2 regions of the Micromonospora sp. D93 genome follow, and region 2 is predicted to be linked to the other one. Evidence: riboswitches for the same ligand, from Rfam matches in the RefSeq annotation. Region 2 holds a riboswitch; the other holds the start of a gene.

Region 1 (4,416 bases), on a different contig from region 2:
GACCTGGAGGAACTCCCCCGACAGGGTTTCGCGCTTGAACAGGTTGGACACCTGCGGCTCGATGCACTCGTAGCACCCGGCGATCGAGGCGATGGTCGCGGTCGGCGCGACCGCCACCAGCAGCGAGTTGCGCAGCCCGTACGCCTCGACCTGCTTCCGCAGCGCGCCCCACCGCGCGGCCTGCGTGCCCTCGACACCCCACAGGTCGGGCTGCAGCTGACCCCGCGCGGCCCGGGTCTGCGGGTACGCCGGGTGCGCTCCGAAGTCGCGCGCCAGGTCGGCGGACGTCTCCAGTGCGGTCAGGTACAGCTCCTCGCTGATCCGGGTGGACAGCTCCCGCGCGGCCGGCGAGTCGAACGGCAGCCGCAGCGCGAAGAACACGTCCTGCAGGCCCATCAGCCCGAGCCCGACCGGCCGCCAGCGGGGGTTGCTCGCCGCCGCCTGCGCGGTCGGGTAGTAGTTGATGTCGATGACCCGGTCGAGGAAGGTCACCGCGGTCCGTACCGTGGCGCGCAGCCGCTCCCAGTCGATGCCGCCGTCGGCGAGGTGGGCGGCGAGGTTCACCGAGCCCAGGTTGCACACGGCGGTCTCGGCGTCACTGGACACCTCGACGATCTCGGTGCACAGGTTGGACAGGTGCACCACGTTGCCCGGCTCGGCGGTCTGGTTGCAGAGTCGGTTGGCGGCGTCCTTGAAGGTCATCCACCCGTTGCCGGTCTGGGCGAGGGTGCGCATCATCTTCCCGTACAGCTCCCTGGCCGGGACCTGCCGCACGTAGCGGCCCTGCGCCTCGGCCTCCCGGTACGCGGTGTCGAACCGCTCCCCCCACAGGTCGGGCAGCTCGGGCACCTCGTGCGGGTCGAACAGCGACCACAGCTCGTCGGCCTCGACCCGGCGCATGAACTCGTCGGGGATCCAGTTGGCCAGGTTGAGGTTGTGGGCACGCCGGGCGTCCTCGCCGGTGTTGTCCCGCAGTTGCAGGAACTCCTCGATGTCCGGGTGCCACGGCTCCAGGTAGACGCAGGCCGCGCCCTTGCGCCGGCCGCCCTGGTTGACCGCGGCGACGCTCGCGTCCAGCGTGCGCAGCCACGGCACGATCCCGTTGGACTGTCCGTTCGTGCCTCGGATCAGCGCACCCCGGGAACGGACCCGGGAGTACGCGATGCCGATGCCACCGGCGAACTTGGACAGGTTGGCGACCTGGGCGTACCGCTGGTAGATCGAGTCCAACTCGTCGAGCGGGGAGTCGACCAGGTAGCAGGAGGACATCTGGGTGTGCCGGGTCCCGGAGTTGAACAGGGTCGGTGAGCTGGGCAGGTAGGCCAGGCTGGACATCAGTCGGTAGAAGCCGACCGCCTCGTCCGCCGTCCGGGACAGGCCGCAGGCCACCCGCAGCAGCCAGTACTGCGGGGTCTCCAGCACCAGTCGGCTGGTGGGGTGGCGCAGCAGGTAGCGGTCGTACACCGTGCGCAGGCCGAAGTACTCGAACCGGCGGTCGCCGTCCAGGTCGATGGCGTGGTCGAGCGTCGTGGCGTGCGCGGCGACGAACGTGGCGGTGTCGTCACCGATCAGGCCCTCGGCGTGACCGACCCGGATCGCCGCGCTGAACGAGGTGATGCCCTGCCGACGCACCTCCTTGTCGACGTAGCCGGCCAGCAGCCGCGCGGCGAGGCGCGAGTACTGCGGCTCCTCGCCGATCATCTCGGCCGCGGTCTGGATGGACAGCCGGTCCAGTTCGGCAGTGGTCGCGCCGTCGTAGAGACCGCTGATGGTGCGGGTGGCAACCCGCATCGGGTCGACGTCGGTCAGGTCGTCGGCCCACCGCTCGACCGCCCGGACGATCTTGTTCACGTCCACGGGTTCGGTGGCGCCGTCGCGCTTGCGGACCTGCATCGGCGTCCGCCGCACTGTCGCGTCGCCGCTGACCGGGACTACCTCGGTGACTGTCACCACTCGCTCCTCGGAGTTCGAGACCTGGTGGCCCGGACGCGAGGAGACAGACACCGACGGACGCCACGCCAGCCCGGCGTGGGTCAGGTGGCGTCAGCCGTCCCACGCGGCCTCGGACCGCCGCCCACCCGGGTGCGGGTACGCGGCGCGCTGGCAGGTCTTCGGACTCGCGGGCACGACCGGACTCGCCGGTCTCCTACTGGCCGTCGCTTCCCAGGCCGATTGGTGGCCCAGTGCTGATGACGGCTGTCGTTCCCACTCACCGCTGCGGGACAGTCCCGGATTTCCACCGGGTTCCCTGTTGCCTCGACCGCACCGGATGAGCGGCCGAACCAGCTGCGTTCGACACCATATATAGGGACGCAGTCGTTGTCACACCCCACATGTCGGTCTCGGGCGTGTCGGGGACCGGCTCGGTGATCACCGTCACCACTGTGGCCAACCCACGCACGCCGAGCATCTGGGACGGGCTTCCGCGCGTGTGTCGACAAGCGACATAGGTTTGATCTATCGGGGCAGCAAACATCATACGTATGCGGGCCTGCGGCGATCGATATCGTTGACGTGCCGGAGCCGCCCTCCGTATACTCCCAGTGATCATCTGATCTTTAGCCTAGCTGGGCGAGGAGCGCATGCCGCAGATCACCGCCGTCACCGTCGAAGACGTCCGCTTCCCCACCTCCCTGACCGCTGACGGGTCAGACGCGATGAACAAGGACGGCGACTACTCGGCGGCCTACGTCGTCCTGCACACCGACGGCGTCGACGGAGTGGGTGCGCCACTCGCGGGGCACGGCCTGACCTTCACCATCGGTCGAGGAAACGACATCGTCGCGGCGGCGGCGGTCCACCAGGCACAGCTCCTCGTGGGCCTGGACGTGGCGACGATGGCAGCGGACATGGGCGCGGTCTACCGCCTGCTGACCTCCGACTCACAGCTGCGGTGGCTCGGCCCGGAGAAGGGTGTCGTCCACCTGTCCCTCGCCGCCGTGTTGAACGCGTCGTGGGACCTGGTCGCCCGGGTCGCCGACAAGCCGCTGTGGCGGCTGCTCGTCGACATGTCCCCCGAGCAGCTCGTCGACATCGCGGACCTGCGCTACCTGTCCGACGCGCTGACCCGGGACGAGGCACTGGCCATCCTGCGGGCCAAGGAGGCCACTAAGGCCGCCCGCCTCGCCGAACTCGACCGGACCGGCTACCCCGCCTACACCACCTCGGCGGGCTGGCTCGGCTACGGCGACGACAAGCTGCGCCGACTGTGCCAGGAGGCGGTCGACACCGGCTACGGCTACGTCAAGCTCAAGGTGGGCGCCAACCTCGATGACGACATCCGCCGATGCGCGATCGCGCGGGAGATCCTCGGACCGGACCGCAACCTGATGATCGACGCCAACCAGGTGTGGGACGTCGGTCAGGCCATCGAGTGGGTCACGGCCCTCGCCCAGTTCAAGCCACTGTGGATCGAGGAGCCGACCAGCCCCGACGACATCCTGGGCCACGCGGCCGTCCGCCGTGCCGTCGCTCCGATCGGCGTCGCCACCGGCGAGCACTGCCACAACCGGGTGATGTTCAAGCAGCTGTTCCAAGCCGAGGCCATCGACTTCTGCCAGCTGGACACCGGCCGGTTGGCCAGCATCAACGAGATCGTCGCCGTGCTGCTGCTCGCCGCGAAGTTCGACGTACCGGTGTGCCCACACGCCGGTGGTGTCGGCCTGTGCGAGATGGTCCAACACGTGTCGGTGCTCGACTACGTCGCGATCTCGGGGGATCTCACCAACCGTGTCACCGAGTTCGTCGATCACCTGCACGAGCACTTCACCGATCCGTGCATCATCCAGGACACCGGCTCAGGCAGCGGTTACGTCCTGCCCAGCCAGCCCGGCTACTCCACCCGGATGCGCCAGGAGTCGGTCGCGCTCTACCGCTTTCCGGACGGCGGCTACTGGGCAGCGACAGACCCGACTACCGTGTCATCTCCGGAGGCGGCGTACGTGATCGCGGGTGGGAAGGCCACCCCCGCCGGCCGCTAGGGGAGTCATGTCTCGCACTGACGAAGTGGTCAACGGCATCAAGCGGATGATCCTCGAAGGGCAGTTCAGGCCCGGGGACCGGCTGCCCATCGAGAAGGACCTCGCCGAGTCGCTCGGCGTCTCGCGGGGCTCGCTGCGCGAGGGGATGTCGGCCCTGTCGATCCTCGGCATCGTCAACATCCGCCAGGGCGACGGCACCTACGTCACCAACCTCGACGCGCCACAACTGCTGGCCCCGATGGGTTTCGTGGTGGACTTCCAGGGTCAGGGCGACCCACGGCACATCCACACCGTTCGGCGACTGCTGGAGTGCGAGGCCGCCTGCCTGGCGGCGACCAGGATCACCGACGAGGCGCTGGCCCAGGCCGGTGACCTGCTCGCCGAGGCGGCCCGGCTGGTCGGCCAGTCACCGCTGGATCACGAGCGGATCATGGAG
Region 2 (4,416 bases):
GTGGGCGCTGGTGTGGCACTTCACCGCCGAAGGCAGGATCGACCGGGTGGTCAACCTCTCCGCCGACCAGCACCAGATGGACAGCTACGTGTGGAACAACTATGCGCTCGCCCCACTTCCCAACCGGCTGGCCCGGGCCGGTCAGCCATAGTGGCAATGCCGGCACCGCAGCGTGACTCTGCTCAGTCGACTCGAGATGTCGAGCGGATCGCCCGTCGGCACCCCCGACGCCGATGCACTCACCTTGCTGGCACGAGCCTCGAACGACTCGTCCGCACCAGTAACCCGGACCCAGAGGCCGACCACGATGAGGATCATCGTCGTCGGCGGCGCCGGCACCATCGGACGACGATTGGTGCCCGCACTGCGATCCCACGGTCACGACGTCGTCGTGGCTGGACGCACCTCGGGCAACGTGCACGTCGACCTCACCGCGCACGCCACTATCGAGGCCATGTACCGCGAGGTCGGGGCAGTCGACAACGTCGTCAGCATCGCAGCGCACGGTGCCCTCGACGAGTTCACGACACTGACATCAGACGCGCTGCTCGAGAACATGCGAGCCAAGTTCTTCGGGCAAGTCGATCTGGTTCTCACCGGCCAGAACTACTGCACTGACCGAGCCTCCTTTACTCTGACTTCCGGTATCTTCGCTGACCAAGCATGGCCGCACGTCACTGGCGGCGGCGTCATCAGCGGGGCCTTGCACAGCTTTGCCCTATCGGCCGCGATCGAGCTACCGCGGGGTATGCGGATCAATGTCGTCAGCCCCACGATGATAGGCGACTCCGCTGACGCCTACGCCGAGCACTTCTCCGGCATGCGTCCGGTGCCGATGGATCAACTCGTCAACCACTACCTGCAATGCGTCGAAGGCGACGAAACGGGCCGCATCATCCGAGCCTACGGATGACCGCGCCACTCACCTCTGCCGAGCCTATCGGCACAGCGGTGACCAAGACCGCCGACGGCAATGCCCCAGCACTCCGGCGAGGCCATCGCGAATCTCCCGCCCGGTTGGTCAAAATCCTCGAACAGCCGCTCGGCGAACAGGTCCGAGGCGGGTGCCCTCGGTCACCCCGGCCGTTCGACAGCCAGCACCAGCCAGTCGGAGGGCCGGAGGGTTGAGCTCTTCGGCGTGAACGAACGGCTCCGCTCAACCGGCGACGTCCACGATGACCTTACCCTCGGCGGTGCCGTCGGCGACCAGCCGGTGGGCGTCCATGACCGTGTCGAGCGTGAACGCGCGTGGATCCAGTCGCGGGCGCAGCGCACCGGCATCGGCCAGCGTCGCGATCTCGCGCAGGATGTCGCCGTGGTGTTCGCGGCCCCGTCCGGTGAGCATCGGCAACAGGGTGAACACCCCGGAGTAGGTCGCGCCTCGGAACGACAGCGGGGCGAGCGAGTGCGACCCCCAACCCAGTGCGCTGACGACGTGCCCGTGATAGGTGCGTACCGCCGCGAACGACGCGTCGAGCGTCGCGCCACCGACGTTGTCCACGACGATGTCGAACCCCTCGCCGCCGGTGTACCTCTCGACGTACTCCTCGATTTTGCTCGCTGTGTAGTCGATCGGCACGGCGCCCAGGCTCTCGATCACCCGCATGCTCGCCGGCCCGCCCGTGGCGTACGCCTCGGCGCCGCGCGCCTGGGCAAGCTGCACACCCACGTAGCCAACCCCGCCGGCACCGCCGTGCACCAGCACCTTCTGCCCGGCGTGGACTCCGGCACGGTCGACCAGCCCCTCCCAGGAGGTGACCGCCGCCAGTGGCAACGCGGCGGCCTCCCGCATCGAGAGGCTCTTCGGCTTGTGGGCCAGCAACCGGGCGTCCACGGCGGCGTACTCGGCCAGCGAACCCTGGAGGTCGCCGACGCCCCCGCAGAGCCCGTACACCTCGTCTCCCGGCTCGAAGCTCGTCACCTCCGTGCCGACCGCCGCGATGACGCCGGCAAGGTCCAGGCCGAGCACCGCGGGAAGCGCGACACGCGCGTGCGCGGCCTTCCCTGCCTGGATCTTCGTGTCGAGCGGGTTGACGCCGCTGGCGACGATCCGCACCAGCACCTGCCCGCGCTTCGGGGTGGGGTGATCGATCTCCTCGACCGTCAGCGGAGCGTCGAACTCCCGCAGCACCGCAGCGCGCATAACCATCCACACTCTCCGTGATCGAGGTTTCACGTGGACGCTATCCGACCGGATAGGCGGCGGGGCGGGTTCCTCGGACCGCGCCAGCGCCGCAGCGGGCGGACCGCGCAGGGGTCAGCCGTCGTCGGCGCCGTCGAGCAGCGCGCGCCGCAGCGCCAGCCGGTGCTCCCGGCGGATCTCCGCCTCCCGGTACCGGCGTCGGTCCCCGTCGGTCTCCGGTAACAGCGGCGGCACGATACGAGGCTGGCCGTCGTCGTCGATGGCGACCATGACCAGGTGGGCGGTGGCCACGTCGGTGGGCGGCACCGCCCGGTCCCACCGGTCGGCTGTCACCTTGACCGCCACCTCCATCGAGCTGCGGCCGGCCCAGGTGATCCGGGCGTCGACGTGAACGACGTCGCCGACCCGCACCGCGCGGAGAAACGCCGTCTCGTCGATGGCGGCGGTCACCGCCGGCCCGTCGGAGTGCCGGGCGGCGACCACACCGGCGACGGAGTCGATGAGGTTGAGGATCCGGCCGCCGTGCACCGTACCCATCAGGTTGGTGTGGTGCTGGTCCATGATCTGCGAAAGGGTCAGGTGCGACGCCGACGGCGCTCGGCCGGCGATCGTGGTGGTGTCGTGCACAGCGGTAGTCCGTCCCTCGGGAAACCACACCGCCGGGTCGCGGACACACGCTGACGAGGACTGGCCGCGCACCACACTCACGGCCCGTCACCCGCTCAGCCCACCCGCGAGGCCGACGGCAGCGCACACGGTTGTGTACGCGGCGCCGGCAGGTCTTCGGACTCGCGGGCCTGACCGGTCGAGCCGGTCCCCTACTGGCCGTCGCTTCCCAGGCCACTGGCCCAGTGCTGATGACGGCGGTCGTTCCCACTCACCGCTGCGGGGCAGCCCCGGATTTCCACCGGGTTCCCTCTTACGACGCCCAGCCGGTCACGACGGGGCGAACCAGCGCCGTCGGCAGCATAGCTGGCCAGGGGATCTGTCCACCCGGGGCGTCCTGCCGCGGCGGCGGATGGCCTCATCGTCAACTTTTGTCGTCTGAGGAAGAAGATCGCCACCTATTGAAAAAAGTCTCGCGAGGGTGAGGATATCCAGATGCGTCGTCTCCCCCAGACTTGCGGGCGGGTGGTCTCGGGCCTCCTCGCGTTCCTCCTCGCCTCGGCGGTCGCCCTCCTCGCGTCCGCCCAACCCGCCGCAGCGCACGGGACGCTCGCCATGTCCACACCGGCGAGCGGCGCCACCGTGCGCGAGCCGTTGACGTCGGTGCAGCTGTTCTTCACCGAGAAGGCCGCCGCCAACGCGTTCTTCACGATCACCGCCCCGGGCGGCATCCGTGTCGACAACGGCTGGTCGCAGGGGGAGCCGAAGCCGCTGGAGAAGCCGGTACGGGAGTACTTCCTGGTCAACGGGCAGTTCGAGCCACGGGAGTACACGACGGGGTTCCCCGCGGTGGTGTCCGTCTCCCACCTGCCCGCCAAGGGCCAGTATTCGGTGAGCTACCTGTCGGTCGCCTCGGACGGCGACACCGTGCGGGGCACCCTGACCTTCCGCTACGACGGGCGGGTGACGGCGGCGCCGAAGGGGTGGAGCCCGCCGTCGACCCAACCGGACCCGGCGCTGGTGGCCGCCAGCGAGCAGCACAACACGTCCGGGCAGGCCTCTGCGGTGCCGACCACAGCTGACGATCCGTCGAGCCCGCCGGCTGCGGCGGCCCCGTCGACCGGGTCGACCGAGGAGAGCGGTCCCGGGGCGCTGGCCTGGGCCGGCTGGGCGGCGGCGGTCGCGGCGGTCGGGGCGGTGGCCGGGTTCGTCGTCTGGCGTCGCCGATCCGCCGGCACACCCACCGGCCGGGGCCGTACCTCGGCGGCGACCTCCGGCCGACGCGGCGGTGGCGCCCGTGTCACGAACAGGACCGGCACTGGCAAGTCCGTCGGCGGCAAGGCTGCCGGGGACAAGGCCGTCGGCGGCAAGGCCGGCGCTGGCAAGATCGTCGGGGGCAAGGTCGGCGTCGTCGCGCGTTCCGCGAGCGACAAGCAGCGGCCCGCGACCGTGCCGGCGGAGCGCAAGGGCAACACGGTCGTCACGGCCCGCACGGGCGTTGCTGTCGATCCGACGCCTACCGATCAGGTGACCAAAGCCCTCGCCAGCACGGACGGCGAGCCGACTGTCGAACCCGGACCACGGCCCGACACGGACCTCGCCGCCGCGACGCCTGGGTCCCGGCTGAGCAACACCCACCTGGCGCTGTTCGTCGGTGGCCTGGTGGT

Evidence for each region. Region 2 has a riboswitch for cobalamin ahead of KBX71_RS03270 (acyl-CoA thioesterase). Riboswitches for the same ligand answer to the same signal wherever they lie in the genome.
Region 1: it holds a riboswitch for cobalamin, as region 2 does, so the genes downstream of both, KBX71_RS12610 (ribonucleoside-diphosphate reductase subunit alpha) here and KBX71_RS03270 (acyl-CoA thioesterase) in region 2, are expected to answer to the same signal.

What each region holds. Positions count from the first base shown of each region.
Region 1 covers NZ_JAGPXW010000008.1:152,244-156,659, reverse strand. The annotation lists gene KBX71_RS12610 (ribonucleoside-diphosphate reductase subunit alpha) at 1-1,893, opposite strand, end outside; cobalamin riboswitch at 2,085-2,302, opposite strand; gene KBX71_RS12605 (enolase C-terminal domain-like protein) at 2,583-3,980, shown strand; gene KBX71_RS12600 (FadR/GntR family transcriptional regulator) at 3,988-4,416, shown strand, end outside.
Region 2 covers NZ_JAGPXW010000002.1:242,036-246,451, forward strand. The annotation lists gene KBX71_RS03255 (nuclear transport factor 2 family protein) at 1-151, shown strand, start outside; gene KBX71_RS03260 (short chain dehydrogenase) at 308-913, shown strand; gene KBX71_RS03265 (zinc-dependent alcohol dehydrogenase family protein) at 1,157-2,149, opposite strand; gene KBX71_RS03270 (acyl-CoA thioesterase) at 2,258-2,704, opposite strand; cobalamin riboswitch at 2,900-3,114, opposite strand; gene KBX71_RS03275 (copper resistance protein CopC) at 3,245-4,416, shown strand, end outside.